Regions from separate parts of the Pseudodesulfovibrio nedwellii genome, predicted to be linked through region 3. Evidence: riboswitches for the same ligand, from Rfam matches in the RefSeq annotation. Region 3 holds a riboswitch; each other region holds the start of a gene.
What was found. Region 3 has a riboswitch for cobalamin ahead of SYK_RS17145 (sirohydrochlorin cobaltochelatase). Riboswitches for the same ligand answer to the same signal wherever they lie in the genome.

Region 1 (5,340 bases), 920 kb from region 3:
TGCAGAAGGTTTTCTGCGAATATTCGAGGCGTTCCTTGTATTCTTCCTGCTTGCCCTTGTTCCAGCGACCAACAGGGCGGTAGTAACCGACCACACGGGTGTAAACTTCGGTTTCCTTGTTGCAAGTGGGGCATTCGAAATGCTCACCGTAAATGTACCCGTGATCTTCGCAGACCGAGAAGGTGGGTGTAACCGAGATGTATGGAATCTTGGTTTTGGTCATGGCCTTGATCAGGAAGTTTTTGACACTCTCTTCGTCGGGAGCGGCTTCACCAAGGAAGGTATGGAAGACCGTGCCACCATTGTACAGGGTTTGCAATTTATCCTGATGCTCAAGGGCGAAGAATACGTCTGAGCTGGAACCCACTGGCAGCAACGTGGAGTTGGTGTAGTAGGGGGTATCGCCACCAGAGGTGTAGATATCGGAGTACAGTTCCTTGTCGATCTTGGCCAGACGGTAGCAGGTGCCTTCGCCGGGTGTCGCTTCAAGGTTGTACAGGTTGCCGGTTTCTTCCTGGAACTTGACGACCAGGTCGCGCAATTGATTGAGGGTGCGCTGCATCAGACGGGAGCCGGACTCGGTGTCCACACCTTTGCCGAGCAGATTTACGCATGCCTCATGACCGCCGATAAGACCGATGGTCGAGAAGTGACCCTTGAAACCGTTTTTCAGGTAGCGGCGAGAGAATGGGAACATTCCGGCGTTCAGGTTCTTTTCCACGACCTTGCGCTTGAATTCCAGAGATTCGCTGGCGAGATGTGCATATTCGTTGACGAGGTCAAAGAAGTCTTCTTCGTTGTGTGCCAGATAAGCGAGTTTTGCCAAGTTTAAGGTGACAACGCCGATGGAGCCGGTCAGATCACCAGCACCGAACAGGCCGCCGGTTTTTTTGCGGATTTCACGCAGATCCATCTGCAGACGACAGCACATGGAACGAACATCTTCCGGGTTGAGGTCGGAGTTGATGAAGTTCTGGAAGTAGGGCGCGCCGTATTTGGCGGTCATCTGAAGGAGCAGTTTGCCTTCCTTGGATTCCCAGGGGAAGTCCTTGGTCACGTTGTACGTGGGGATGGGGAAGGAGAAGATGCGGCCATCGGCATCGCCTTCGAGCATGACTTCGAGGAAGGCCCTGTTGATCATGGCCATTTCCTCGGCGTATTCGCCGTAGGTGGAATCCTGCAACTGGCCACCGATGATGATTGCCTCGTTGGCAATGTGGGACGGCGGGACGAAGTCGAAGGTAAAGTTGGTGAACGGGCTTTGACCGCCCCAGCGGGACGTGGCGTTCAGGTTGTGCAGCAATTTCTGGATCTGCTGCTTCACGGTCTCGTAGTCCAGTCCGTCGTAGCGGATGAACGGGGCGAGGTAGGTGTCCACGTTGTTGAACGCCTGTGCTCCGGCCCATTCGTTCTGGAGAGTGCCGAGGAAGTTGACGATTTGTCCGCAGGCTGCATCAAAGTGCTTGGCCGGTGTGGATGAACAACGGTCGCGCAGGTTGAAGCCTTCCAGCAACAGGTCGCGCAGGCTCCATCCTGAGCAGTAACCGGCCAGACCAAAGGAAAGGTCATGGATGTGGAAGTAGCCGTGAGTGTGGGCCATGCGGACTTCTTCAGGGTATTTTTCCAGCATGTACCGCGCTTGAACCGCGCCAGCCATGTGCAGAATGAGTCCCTGATAGGAGTGGACCATGTTGGAGTTTTCACTCACACGCCAGTCCACGTTGTCGAGGTAGCTTTCCGTGACACCGGAGATGTCCAGATAGGCCTCGTTCTGTGTGCGCAGTTCCCTGCGTTTTTCTCTGTATATGATGTAGCGTTCAGCGACCTTGTACAGGCGGGCTTCCATGAGCACCTGCTGTACAGTATCCTGCACCTGTTCCTGTTCTGGAACATCAACGCCGTCGAGCTTTTTTTCTACTTTTCCAGCCAGTCGGCTGGCGAGCAGCGGGTCTTTGATGCCGCTTCCTTTAAGTGCTTTGAAAATGGCGTCACCGATGCGTTTGGTTGACCATGTTTCGATACAACCATCACGTTTTTGAATCTGAATTGGCATAAATTTCCTGTGGCAAACAGTGGGATGCGGATGAGATCGACACCGAGGATTGTCGGCGTCGCATTGTTTGCCCCGTTGCCGTTGTGATTGACGCGGCAGGACCGCTGAAAATCAGGCAACTATGTTGTCTGGTATGAACTTTCTTGTCTGTAAACGGGCTCCGCGGACCGTCACCGACAGAAACGCTTCAGGTAGGTCTTCTGGCTCTCCCCGTTCGTTCCGCCTTCCCGCTAAAGCAGTGGCTTGATGGAACAAAATACAAGAGGATTACAGCGGCGGGACCGCTCCGGCTTTACACCGGATTCCCTGTTATGGCCTACCGGCCACCTGAAGGACATCGTGATTTGGAGAACCTATCTGAAGGTCGGATTGAGTGCAAGACTGAAGCGCGAACAATCCGTCATCTGTATTTGGTTAGACACTTTTTATCATGTCAAATAAGAGGAGAGTGAATCCATTTTTTCCCATAAAGAAAAGCTGATTAACTCAAGAAAACCAACCATCCGGTTTGGGTGGTTGGCCTTTATTTGTCACTATTCGGTTTATTAAGATCAACACCATTATCTTTTGTTATTCCCGTAGTGTTTTTTTTAAGCTTTCGACTTCAGTATTATTTAACAAGTTGACGATTGTGATCAGGTAAAGCGACAAAACATAACTTAAGCAAACCAGAGGGGCGGCTACGAGGGCCATTGCTGAATACATTGCTGCTAGCTTATTAAGAGAATGAATAAATAGTTCTGAAAAACCTATAATGAATATTGTACAGACATAATATTTAAACTTGTATTTACGTCCATGTGTGCTCGTGGCGGTCTTATATAAATAAGGTGCAATTAAGCAGTATGTTAATGAATACACGACCACCATTAAAATTCTAAGTAGAACGCCAGTGTCTACAATTCCCGATAGTATATATGATGCGAGAATTGACAATGCCATTATCAACAAGTGAATGGATGAGTAGAGAATAATAGTAAAGAATGATATTCCAGAAAATCTGAAGAGGCTGTCATTTTTGATATTTCTCAATACGCAAATTAGATAAGGAGACGTTGCAACTGCTGCGACAACAATTGATACTGTTAAGTCTCTAAATATGAACATAGCAACAACGCATACTAGCGATGTAAATACAATGCTTTTTTTGTTGTCATATAAAATTTTCAACATATTCAATACTCCTATCCCAACTTTTTTTTATACTCATCCAATATATAACACGGGCTGAATACATTTTCGGCCCGTGTTATATTTAATATTTCTTATTTTTCCCTTTTTGTATTTTTTCTAGATTTGAGTCGACGGTATCAATATACCATTTCCCCGCCTCTGGTATCTTTTTAACGCCCTTTTCCAAGGCATCCAGTACTCCTGGCCCGCCTGTCATAACGTCTTCGGCAACCCATTTGCCGATTGAATTAACTGCCGGTATGTACTGTGACCATGCCAGTAACGGGTTCAGTCCGGTTGTATCTAGGTTGTTCACCGGATCATCCAGACAATACCCATACCAGTCGGGATCGCCGCCCTTGTCGCCTATGGGGTCGGGCGCAGTCCATCGGCCGGTGTTTACATCGTAGTCCCGCCAGCCGAATCGGACAAAACCGAGGTCTCGGTCGTGCAGTCCTCCGGCAAAGCCTATGGGAATTCGAAGATTTGGATTGGTGTCTTCGATGATGCCGCCAAATGGGTCGTACAAGAGATTCTTTATCACATTGCCTTCCGGGTCGGCAACAACGCGTAAATTGCCTATCTGATCGAAGAAGAGGTAGGTAATCATTCCATCGTCTCTACGCATGGCATATGGGGTGCGTTTTTTGTCTTCATAGGCCAATTCATATTCGTGTTTTCCATCGTGAAAACCGGCAAGACGCATGAAGTCGAGCCATGCGTATGCTTCCACTAATTGGCCATTGAGGAGTTTGCCGGTTCGCTGTCCATTTTTATCATGACGATACGTGAAGGTCTGATTTTGGTTTTCGATTTCAGTTTTAAGCAATCGATAGTCAGGCGAATAGGTATACAGTGTGTATGTGCCCTTATTTGACCAGATGGATCGGAATCCCTTTTCGTCGTGGGAGTATTGGTTTCCCCCGGCAAGCATGAGCCGGTTGTCGGAAGTATACTGGTAGTCTCGGTAATTCGGGCCAACTGTGGCGGGGAAATAATCCCGAATGCGGCGACCTTGTTTATCGTAATGGCACTGGCTGATAAGCCTGCCGTCCAAGTAAGCTTTGAGAAGATGGCCTTCGGTGTCATACGAGTACGTCCAGACGCCGGTGTTGCCGGCCACATGTTCGTCTTTTTCGACAATGCGACCTTCTTTGTCATATTTGAGTCGATAGTTGTAGGGGGGCTGCACTTTTACCTCTCTGATTTTGTTCCCGGGAATTATTCTCGGGAATCAAAATCAGTATACCCTCGGTTTTTTGTAAAACCGTATTTTGTGAACGAATGTAGTGTAAATACGGGCTATAGGATAAAATAAGCACTTGACAGGGGTGGGAACCGTGCCTCGCTCAGAGGGATTTTTAAGTACTATTGGGGGAGGGTAAATAGTTTCACAAATGGTATCCGTCGAAAATTATCACATCCCTCAACAGACTTATCAGTTGACTCCCCTTAATATATTGGTCATAGAGCACGCCGCTTGAGAGTTCGCATATTTATGGGCGCCAGTTCGACGTTCCTGTTTTCAGTCCTTCGTCTTGTTCTTCATAATGTATCGCTTCCATTTCAGCTGACAGCCTTACCCGGCTCGCCAACTATGTTTGCATCTGGGAATTTCCCGGTGCTTTTCCATTGCTGTTGCCTTTGTTCGTAACATCAATATCATTCGAGTATTCCAGAGGATTTTTTGTGGAAACAAGCCACTCTTTTGTCGCAAAATCGGAAGGCAGTGCCCAAGCCGATATTTTTTCCGGGCTGACCGTAGCTCTGGCCCTTGTCCCCGAAGCCGTTGCTTTTTCGTTTGTCGCTGGCGTGTCACCCATGGTCGGTCTGTATGGCGCATTCATGATGTGTTTGATTACCGCCGTGCTCGGTGGGCGTCCGGGCATGATTTCCGGTGCTACAGGCGCTATGGCCGTTGTCATGGTCAATCTTGTGCTTGAAGGTAACGCCCTTGGCGGAGCCGGTTCACATGCCGGCCTTCAGTATCTTTTCTTCACGTTGCTGATGGTCGGGATCTTTCAGATTCTCGCGGGTGTCTTTCGTCTCGGCAAATTTATTCGCATGGTGCCGCGATCCGTCATGATGGGTTTTGTTAACGGACTGGCGATCGT
Region 2 (5,340 bases), 290 kb from region 3:
AACTGTTCAATTCTTTATGTGTATCAGTATCGCTAGAATATTTTGCTGATAGGCTCTTGGTATTCAAAATTATCTCCTTGAGTAATTTTGTTTCATTAATTTTAAATAATAAATCATTTTTTTATATCAGCTCTTCAAATTATCCCCGTTTTGAAATTACTACAGAGATTATTCATCCCTACTGTGCCGTTCTGCATCAGTTGTTCCACTCAGTGGAACGGCGTTCTATCTTTCGACGCCTCTGCAATGCACCATGCATGAAACTTAGTCAACCAGATTTATGAAATTTGTTGAGTCAAAAGCGATATGATCCAAAAAAACTCTGAGAGGTCTGCCGTCACATAAAATATAATTCCAAGCTGTTAGCTCTGGATTTATCAAATTCGAGAAATTGAAACGACAAAATAAAAAGTTCTTTCACCGCAAAATATGCGGTTTGAATCAAATGATGAATTCAAGAAAATCATAAACAAACAACGCCAACAAAACATTCAAGAGACACACAGGTGACAAAACAAAATCGAACGACACACCAGCCCAGAGCACACACAATAAAAAACTGACGAATAAACAGCTTGTTATATACGAAAAACAGACCGTTCAACTCCGCCAAGACCTCACCTCTGTCAACTTTTCAGACTCACAGAACAAAGCCGACTTGCCTTTTATGGGATTCTCAAATATCAATAAATCTAGATATAAGGATTTGGCGAGAAACGGAAAGCGGTGAAAAACCGCTGCGGACGCGCCGCTGTAACCGGCAGTACCCGTTGAAAACCACCGCTATCGGGAAGGGATTCAACACTATGGGGCCGGAAGCCAGAAGACGTCTTGCCAAAGAGCGAACGACCTCGCGATCAGGTTGGTGTTGCAGATATTCATAACGACACGGGATCATATCATCCGGTGTGTCATTCTCTGTTGCCAACAAACCGAGGCTCGCGCTCTTCGTCTTTCACCCGAAACATGGAGTAGACATGAACGCGCACGTATTGGGTTTTCCTAGAATGGGGAAAAACCGCGAATTGAAATGGGCACTTGAAAAATTTTGGCGAGGGGAAACAACAGAAACAGCACTCGTTTCCACTGCCGGAGAACTCAAGCAACGCCACTGGAATCTTCAGGCCACGGCAGGAATGGACCTGCTGCCAGTCGGCGACTTCTCTTTATACGACCACATCCTAGACACTATCGCCATGCTTGGAGCAGTCCCCCAACGATTCCAGCATGACGGGAATACTGTCGACTGCAAGACATACTTCCATATGGCCAGAGGCAACTCTGAGAAAAGCATTCCGGCCATGGAAATGACCAAATGGTTTGATTCCAACTATCATTACATTGTCCCGGAACTCAGCCCCAATACGCCCTTCAAAAAGGACAACTCCCGACTGCTGGCAGATATAAAAGCTGTCAAAAGACTCGGATACTCGCCAAAACCAGTCCTTGTCGGCCCGCTCACCTTCCTCCTGCTTGCAAAAGAGACTGATGGCTGCAACCGATGGGACCACCTTGAACACATGACTGATGTTTATTGCGAAATCATCACAGAAATCGCCGCACATTGTTCATGGATTCAAATTGATGAACCGATTTTGTGCACCGACCTCCCAGCCGAAGCCAAAACTGCATTCCAGTCCGTATATTCCAAACTGCGTACAGTCACCAACAGCACGCGCCTGCTGCTCACGACCTACTTTGGCGACCTCGGTGACAACCTGGATCTGGCTTTGTCTCTGCCTGTTGATGGTATCCACATTGATTTGATTCGGGGACCAAACCAGTTGGATGAAGTTCTGTCCAAGCTGCCAGCACATTTTACTCTCTCACTGGGGCTCGTGGATGGAAGGAACATATGGAAAACAGATCTTGAAGCTGCAGCACGACAAGTGAACATCGTTCGCCAAAAAGTCAAAGCCACTCACATCATGGTCGGATCCAGTTGCTCACTCCTCCATTCTCCCGTGGACATCTCCGCAGAAAAAAAACTGGACCCTACACTCAAACAGTGGATGGCTTTTGCCATTCAGAAATGCGAGGAAGTTGCCGCCCTGAAACACGCTGCAACAACCACCGAAACACCATCGTTATTCAACGAAAACAAGACAGCTTTGCTTACCCGAGCAGCTCACCCCGATGTCATTGATCACCAAACCCGCGAAAGAGTGCAGGCAATCACGCCTGAAATGTTCAACCGCAATTCCCCTTTCACAGAACGTATTGTCATTCAACGGGATCGACTCAAACTCCCACTCTTCCCGACCACGACAATCGGCTCATATCCTCAGACAGCCGAGATACGAAAAGCCCGCCTAGAGTACAAAAAAGGCACCCTTTCCGAAAGCCAGTATATTAAAACAATGCAAGGACATATACGAGAGGTTGTCAATCATCAGGAAGAATTGGAGCTTGATGTCCTGGTGCATGGCGAACCGGAAAGAAACGATATGGTTGAATACTTCGGCCAGCAACTCAAAGGATTCTGCTTCACCTCCAACGGCTGGGTCCAAAGTTACGGCAGTCGATGCGTCAAGCCTCCAATTATATACGGTGACATATCCCGTCCCGAAAAAATGACCGTGGACTGGGCTGTCTATGCCCAAAGCCTGACAAAGAAACCCATGAAAGGGATGTTGACTGGCCCAGTGACAATTCTATGCTGGAGTTTCGTCCGTAACGACATCACCCGAAGCGAAGTCTGCCGCCAGATTGCACTGACAATTCGTGATGAAGCTGTGGACCTTGAGACAGCTGGAATCGACGTCATTCAAATCGATGAAGCGGCTCTTCGTGAGGGCATGCCCATACGAAAAGACCAGCAGGACGAATACCTGCAATGGGCCGTGGATTGTTTCAAATTGGCGTCCAGCGGCGTCAAGGACAGTACGCAGTTACACTCTCATATGTGCTACAGTGAATTCAACGTCATCATGAAATCCATTGCGGAAATGGATGCTGACGTCATTAGCATTGAAGCAAGCCGTAGCGGCATGGAATTGCTCGACGCTTTCAACGCATACCAATATCCCGCTGAAATCGGTCCGGGTGTCTACGACATCCATAGCCCCAGAGTTCCCGGCGCAAACGAAATATACTGGCTTCTGCAAAAAGCCCTGAAAGTCATTCCCGCAGAACGTCTGTGGGTCAATCCCGATTGCGGCCTGAAGACCAGGGCATGGCCTGAAACTCTCGCCTCCCTGCGAAACATGGTCACAGCCACCCTACGATTGAGAAACGAACATACACAGCAATAAAACATGGAAAATCCGCGCCTGAAAGTCCTTCTCGGGCGCGGATTCTCATTTCCTATCCTTCTCCTCGCCCCCTCTCTCTCCAATTCTCACTCCTCGCAACATCAACATTGATATCAATTTATGATATGCCCAGAAAAACCATTTTTTCTGATAGATAACAATAACTGGTCAGGCCACTATGAATCAATTTGCCAAGGAGTATGAGTGGCGTTTATAAGTACGGCGGTCTCATATTAAAAACAATTTAGATGACAAAGGAATAGAATGTCGAAGCAAATGGACGGCGAGTCCGATTCCTGTACTGAGATGGGAAAAAGACTTGAGAGCTATCTTGAAGTAATTCCAGCCATTGTCTGGAGAATTGATATTGTTGGCAAAGAGATATCATTTCTCAATTCCCACACTCTCCAGCCGCATGGCGAAAAAGTTCGAGCCATCATGCAAAACCCGCAATCGGCTGAACGGCTGGTCCTCTCTGAAGACCGAGAACGGTTTCAGCACAGCCTCAAGCAGCTTCTCCATCGACAAAAAGCGACATGCGTATTCCGTATACAAGTGGATGAGGGAGTAAATAGGTGGTTCAAACTTGCGGGAATGCCTGACCCTGAACACCCAACAAGCTCCGTAGGCGTGCTCATGGATATCACCTCTCATGTCAGTACCATTCTGGCGACAGAAGGCCGCCCTGGACTTTCCGTCAGGATCGACCTCGTTGATGACCCCGTACTTCTTGTCCGGTTTACTGACCGTTCCATCAGCATGGTCAACACGGCAGCGGATCAATTGCTGGGGTACAGCAAAAAACAACTGACCAACCTTCATTTGCAGGAGCTGTTGCAGGACACTCCCGGCACAGACCTCTTTCAAATCTATGAAAGTCTCATCTTTTCAGACTATTGGAATGGTGAACTCTATGTGACCGACAGCATAGGCAGAAGCCATCAGTGTTCGGCACGGATTCAAGTCATCGCCCGCGACGAAGAGAATCTCCTCTGGATCACTCTGTCGCACCTCAATGAATGCAAGGCATGCAAAGGGGTTCCAGTCAGAGGAAACGAAGTCCTTCCATCCAAAACTGTCAGTGCTGCCATGCGAAAATGTTCTACGGTCAAAGCCCTCTTGGAAAGCATGCTTAAAGCACTGCCGAAGAACTCCCCCACGGAAGCCATCATGCTTTCCAAAATCTTCATCGACAAAGGAATTGTTTCCGTCACAGGAGTCGGAGAGCCATTCGGAGGAGAACTGGAAGACCTGGTGCATCCATATGAAGGCTCCATTGCCAAAAACATAGTGCGTTTCGAACTCGACAACCATGTTGTTATGGAGACATCAAAGAGCATCAAACCCATTGATTGGGCTCTTTTCATCCCGCACGGCATTCATTCCTATTATGCACAGCCCTTTTTCGAAGATGGAATTCTGACCAGTGTTCTCATTTTTTGTTCAACGCAGAAAGGAAGTTACGACCCAGACGCAGACGCTCCTCTATCCGCTTTACACCAGGAGTTCTTCACACATCTGGAGCGTTGCCTACAAAAATAAAGGAAGAGATCTGGTCCAACCAAACAGAACTATCAAAAGTGCAGCACACCAAAACATGAATTGGTGAGCTGCACTTTTTTATGCATGGAGCCCAACAAAGGCATATTTTATGCCAAATTATTTCATGCGCTTAGAAAGCAGACAATTCAAAACATCATCCCGACCGCCCCCATCTGGTCCAACCAGTTTTAGGTCCAATTTTGTTAAAATCCTTGCACCAACGGTTTATCGCTCATAAAACCAATCTCATTGGAAGGAGAAACTCAATAAACCTCAAAACTGGTTGGACCAGATATGGCTTCTGCACAACGTCCCATACTTTGTCAAAAGGTAACCGCAATGCTTCAGGGAGGCTCCTTTTCCATAGGAGACAGACTTCCTGGGGAGCGTCGACTGGCTGAAATGTTTCATACAAGCCGCAACACTATCAGAGAGGTGCTCTGCAACCTTGAGACCATGGGATACCTTGAGATCAAGGAAAAGAGCGGCTGTTATCTAAAAAGTAAACAGGGACGCATTTCTTGGGAGATGCTGCGAAAACGCA
Region 3 (5,340 bases):
GTCTTCGGTTCGACTGACGCCTATTATTTCATCTTTCAGACCGAGGCCAAAGAGGTTCTCGGAATGAGCGGCGTACAGCGATATGATGCGTGTAAACGGTTTATCAAAATTGACAGTTTGCCCGGAGTCGTCGGTGATGGTTCGCGCCAGAGCGGGTGTGCAGAGCATGAGTATGCAGATGAAAGAGAAGAGAATACGAATCAAGAGAGTTCCTTTAAAGCGTAAGAGATGTGCAGGCCTTTGTCCGTGTTCAGGACATGAGCCTGAATGCGGAAAACAGCGTTGATGGTTTCAGGGGTCAGGGTTGTTTCGACGCTTCCATGCGCGTGGACTCGGCCTTTATTCAGGATAACGAGAGTGTCGCAGAAGGCTGCCGCCAGATTAAGGTCGTGTAGTACGGCCACAATGGTCCGGTTTCCTTCGGATGCCAGCCGTTTGAGTTCGGTCATGGTGGTCAGTGCGTGACGAATATCCATGGATGAAGTTGGTTCGTCAAGGAGCAGAGCCGGTGTGTTTTGTGCCAGTCCTCGTGCCACGACAGTACGTTGCTTTTCTCCACCGGACAAGTCGGCCATATATCGATTTTTCAAGTCGCCGAGGTCCATGGATTTCAGCGAGCTTTCGACGATAGAGAGGTCGTTTTTTGATGGACGGGCGAACCGTTGGATATGTGGATGACGCCCCATGAGCACGGTCTCGAAAGCCGTGAATGGAAAATTGAAGTCGAGTTCCTGAGGGACCAGAGCGCACTGCTGAGCAAGTGTCTTTGGGGTGATGGATGTCACCGGAGTTGTGTTGAGTTCAACGGTTCCGTTTGTTGGAGAGCTATGTCCGGCCAACAGGTCAAGCAAGGTGGATTTACCACTGCCGTTGGGGCCGACAATGCCGTATAAGTGGCCTGGCTCAAAGGCAAGGTTGATGTCGCGCAGCACCGGGGTGTCGGTGTAAGCGAAGGAAACAGTATTGAGTGTGAAGGTGGCGGTGTGCATGGGTTACCCCCGGCGCCTTTTGGAGCGGGTGAATATCCAACAAAAGATCGGGCCACCGATGAGCGCGGTGAGAACGCCAATGGGAACTTCATGGGGCAAACCTGTGCGGGTCAGGGTGTCGGCTGCGAGTAATAGTATAGCTCCGTTCAAGCCTGAGGCTGGAAGAAGCCAGCGGTTGTCCGGCCCGATAATCATGCGCATGAGATGAGGAATAATTAATCCCACGAAGCCGATAACCCCGGAGACGGAAACGCAGACCGCGCTGATCAGGGATGCCGTGACCAAAAGTATGAGACGAACTTTGCCCGTATCCACGCCCAGACTTTTGGCAGAGCGAGACCCCAGACTCATGATGTTGAGGTCTCGGGCGAAAAATAGGCAGACCGCAAAGCCGAATATACCGGTTCCGGCGGTCAGGATGACGTCAGTCCAGGTGCGGGCTACGAAGCTGCCCATAAGCCAGAACACGATCACTGATACTTTTTCGTCGGCCAGATATTTGATGCAGCTCAGTCCGGCGGACAGAATGGCGGAAACAATGACGCCTGCCAGGATCAAGTTAGTGGGCGACAATTCTCCGTCGCGTCCTGACATGGCGATGACCGCGAAAAGCGTGGTCGTTGCTCCGGCAAAAGCCATGAGCAACAGTGTTGCCTGCCCGAAGAATGACAGGCCAAGCAAAAGGCTCAAGGCCGCTCCGAATGCTGCGCCGGAAGAGACGCCCAGCGTGAAAGGATCGGCCAGTGGGTTGAGGAGTAACCCTTGAAACACTGTGCCGGCCACTGCAAGGCCAAAGCCCACAGCTGTGGCAGTGAGAATACGGGGAAGACGTACTTCGAAAATAACGCTTGTTTTGAGCGGGTCTATGGAGTCCGTCGCCCCTCGCAGAGCATCCGTCAGCGCTGTCATGACTTCACCCGGTGAGACCGGAATGAAGCCAAGACCGGTAGCAACGATCACCAACGCGGCCAGTGAGACTGCGAGCAGAGTGAGGGTTGCCCCTTTGCTGATGGATATACGAGAAGCGACGGTCATTATATCTTTTTAGGGAAGCATGTGCGTTTGAGCCATGGCGTCTTTCAAGTGGCGTACGTAAATGTCAGCCCATGTGTCGACAGAACCGAGACCGCTCAGGTCGATGGTTACGTCAAAACCCGCCTTGGTCAGCATGACTTTCCATGCATCGTCTTCGTCACCGGCCATATCGTTGGAAGCGTGGTCGCCTGCAACGATCATGAAGGGCTTGAGCAGGATTTTCTTTGACCCTGAAGCTTTGAGGTTTACCAGCATGTCATCGAAAGCAGGATAGCCTTCAACGCAGGCCACAAAGATTGGGTGACCGTATGTTTTCTGCATTTCACTTTGGAACTGGGCGTAAATGCCGGTGGAGAAAAAATCGTTGCCGTGTCCCATGTAGACAAGAGCAGCATTCATTTTTTTGGCGGCATCGACGTCAGCTTTGAGAGCTTTGGTGGCATCGGCGATGTCGTCAGTGTACGGATACACATCTCCGGGCATGCCCAGAGCCGGACGGCCAAGGCGCAAGCTTTTGAAGGGAACGGATTTGGCCTTGAGGGCGCGAATGGAGCGCAAGCCGATCATCGTTTGGGTCAAGTCGGAGAATTCTTCACCGGCAAAAACATGAAGGGACTGCACCGCAATAGCCTTGTAGCCTTCGTCCTGAAGGTCGGCGATGGTTGCCAAAGGACCTTTGACGCTGAGGATGTCAGCAGGCACACCGGCATTTTTTTTCTGCCATGCCGTGTCGTTTTGGCGTTCATGCCAAATGTCACGGATGATGCTTGAGGTGAAAGCGAGTTTGACCGGAGTATCGGGGTAGGCCTTTTCAACTTTGTTGCGAATGTTCAGGATGGATTTGAGTGCTTCGGGATACGATGTTCCGAATGCGGCCAGGACGATAGCGTCTTTGACCGGGCCTTTTTCATGATGTCCGGCCTGCGCCGGGGCCACCATGAGGACCGTGAGAAGACAGGAGAAAAGTACGACATTGAGTCTGTGGATAGACATGACAACTCCAAGAGAGGCTGATTGGGGGAAATGAGAAAACCCTTCCTCGACGATTTTCGAGGAAGGGAAACCGTTTTATCCCTTCGTACCTGTAGTGGTAAGCCCTCGTACCACCGAGGCAAAACCTATGGCTTTCTAGGCAGGTCTTCCGGCTGGCCCCTTCTACTTTCGCCTTCCCAAGGAGAGTCCTCAGTGGCATGAATGAAAGCAGTCTGGCGGGGCGTCACGGCGGCGGGTCCGCTCCCGATTTACACGGGATTCCCTATGAAGTCCTTTCGGACACCTAGAAGGGGTCTACTATGCTTGTAGAGCTGATCGTGTCAAGCTGGCTGTAGCTCCCTGTTCCATACGTTCTTGAAAATGCTGGATCATTTTTTCAGTGTCGATAACCAATGCGTCGGACTCACCCATCATGCCGTAACCGAGGATAGGGATATGGAAGATTTCTTCCACCGGGACTGTGAAGCCCGTGATGACTACTTGCTGTTGTTTGAGCACTTCATCGACCAAAACGGCTGCTTTGTAATCACCTACGCGGACGACAATGGCCTGAGCCATTTCTATATTGTTTTGTTCTGGAATCAGGTCCAGAAGGTCTGCCAGTCTAAGTAGTGAATGAACTTCTCCACGGACGTCCACGGTTTCACGTCCATCGGGCAGCGCGACCACGTCGTTGAGGCGTGGCATGTAAATCTCCATCACATCCCTGCTGGGAACGATAAAGGTATCTCCACCAACTTTGCAGACCAGGGCTTCGACGATGCCTTCGTTGGCTGAGCGATCGAGAGGGATTTCAATGGTAAAGGCTGCCCCTTTGCCCAGTGTACTTTCGATTTCAACATCGCCGTCCAGTGTTACTTTGATGGCGTTGACCACCGCGTCCATCCCGACACCGCGGCCTGATACATCCGTGACCTGTTCAGCTGTGGAAAAGCCGCTCTGGAGGACGAACTGGAGGATTTCTTTTTGTTCGTATTCAGTTTCGGGGTCAGCCAGTCCTTTTTCAAGGGCCTTGGCGAGAATCCTGTCTGGATCAAGTCCACGACCATCATCCTTGACTTGAATATAGGCGTTATCACCTTTACGCCATGCAGCCAGAGTGACGACACCGGCTTCTTTCTTGCCGGCGTTTTTACGACCTTCAGGGTCTTCCAGTCCGTGATCCACAGCGTTTCTCAGCAGGTGGACCAATGGTTCATTGAGGCTCTCAACGATGGTCTTGTCCAGAGCGAGTTCATCACCTTCGACAACGAAGTCGAGTTTTTTGCCGATCTTTTGGCTCAGACTTTTGACCAGACGGTGCATGGGCATAAAAATTTGTTTGAGTGGTACCAAACGGATGGCGTTTACTTCTTGCTGGAGTCTGCTGATGACATTGTCGAGCTCGCGCAGGGAAGAGGCCACCTGATTCATGTTGCTTGCGCCACCTTGGGCGATGACTGCGTAAGTGACCATGAGTTTACCCACCAGTTCGATCACTCGGTCCAGTCTGTCTGTACTGACGCGGATGGATGAGATTGCCTGTGCGGAAGGCTTGGCTTCCGGTTTGGCCTTTTTAGACTCGGTTTTTTCTTTTTCTTTGGGTGCATCAGCCTCTTTTTCCTGTTCGACTTCGGCTGTTGTCGTGGCTGGTTCTTCAAATGCCATGGCCGCTTCGGCTTCAGATTCTTGGACAACAGGTTTGGATTTGGTTTCGATCTTGGCCAGAGCGTCGGCACTGTTGTCGAGCAAGCCCCCCAGAGCGAAGAAGAATTTTTTTTGTGCTTCACAGATACCGAGCATTGCGGTGGTGATGTCTGCGTTGACAGGAGCAATCCCGTCCGAAAGCATGTCGAGAATGGCGATGACTCCGACAGAGGAGAGGCGCATATGCGACAGGCCGAGTGCATCGACAACCTCTCCGGCTCCCTGGCCGGTGGCGTCTACTTCGAGGATCTGTTTTTCTATGTCCTCAATGCACTGAATAATGCTGTCCTGCATGAATTTCCCCTTATTGAGTCGTGAAATAGGTGTCTTCGTCCGGGTAGACGGCAATGGTCTGGTCGAATCCCCAGGAATACAATGTTACTTTGGCATCTGGTGTGAGATTGCAAGCGGCAATCTTGAATGTCGTCCCCATACTGGCCACAGCACCCCAGGCTCCGGAGCCGAAAGTCAGCACTTCGGAGAGGTCGAGCAGAATGGAATCGCCCGGTTCGACTCCCAGAATTGCAGAAATGATCGGTTTGAAGTGTATGTCTTGATGGACGCGGATGTCTTTGACGCGGATGATGGTCACAGTGTCGCGTATTTCCACTTCGACGCCTGCACCAAGGACTTCGGC

Region 1: another riboswitch for cobalamin. It lies ahead of SYK_RS12880 (ribonucleoside triphosphate reductase); the one in region 3 lies ahead of SYK_RS17145 (sirohydrochlorin cobaltochelatase).
Region 2: another riboswitch for cobalamin. It lies ahead of metE (5-methyltetrahydropteroyltriglutamate--homocysteine S-methyltransferase); the one in region 3 lies ahead of SYK_RS17145 (sirohydrochlorin cobaltochelatase).

What each region holds. Positions count from the first base shown of each region.
Region 1 is NZ_AP026709.1:2,751,347-2,756,686, forward strand. Features, by position in the region: gene SYK_RS12880 (ribonucleoside triphosphate reductase) at 1-2,053, opposite strand, end outside; cobalamin riboswitch at 2,227-2,399, opposite strand; gene SYK_RS12885 (RHS repeat domain-containing protein) at 3,309-4,418, opposite strand; gene SYK_RS12890 (SulP family inorganic anion transporter) at 4,916-5,340, shown strand, end outside.
Region 2 is NZ_AP026709.1:3,379,233-3,384,572, reverse strand. Features, by position in the region: gene SYK_RS15780 (BCCT family transporter) at 1-67, opposite strand, end outside; cobalamin riboswitch at 665-846, shown strand; gene metE (5-methyltetrahydropteroyltriglutamate--homocysteine S-methyltransferase) at 978-3,254, shown strand; gene SYK_RS15770 (PAS domain-containing protein) at 3,519-4,796, shown strand; gene SYK_RS15765 (FadR/GntR family transcriptional regulator) at 5,091-5,340, shown strand, end outside.
Region 3 is NZ_AP026709.1:3,670,130-3,675,469, forward strand. Features, by position in the region: gene SYK_RS17130 (ABC transporter substrate-binding protein) at 1-204, opposite strand, end outside; gene SYK_RS17135 (ABC transporter ATP-binding protein) at 201-989, opposite strand; gene SYK_RS17140 (FecCD family ABC transporter permease) at 993-2,024, opposite strand; gene SYK_RS17145 (sirohydrochlorin cobaltochelatase) at 2,034-3,017, opposite strand; cobalamin riboswitch at 3,139-3,319, opposite strand; gene SYK_RS17150 (chemotaxis protein CheA) at 3,315-4,997, opposite strand; gene SYK_RS17155 (Hpt domain-containing protein) at 5,008-5,340, opposite strand, start outside.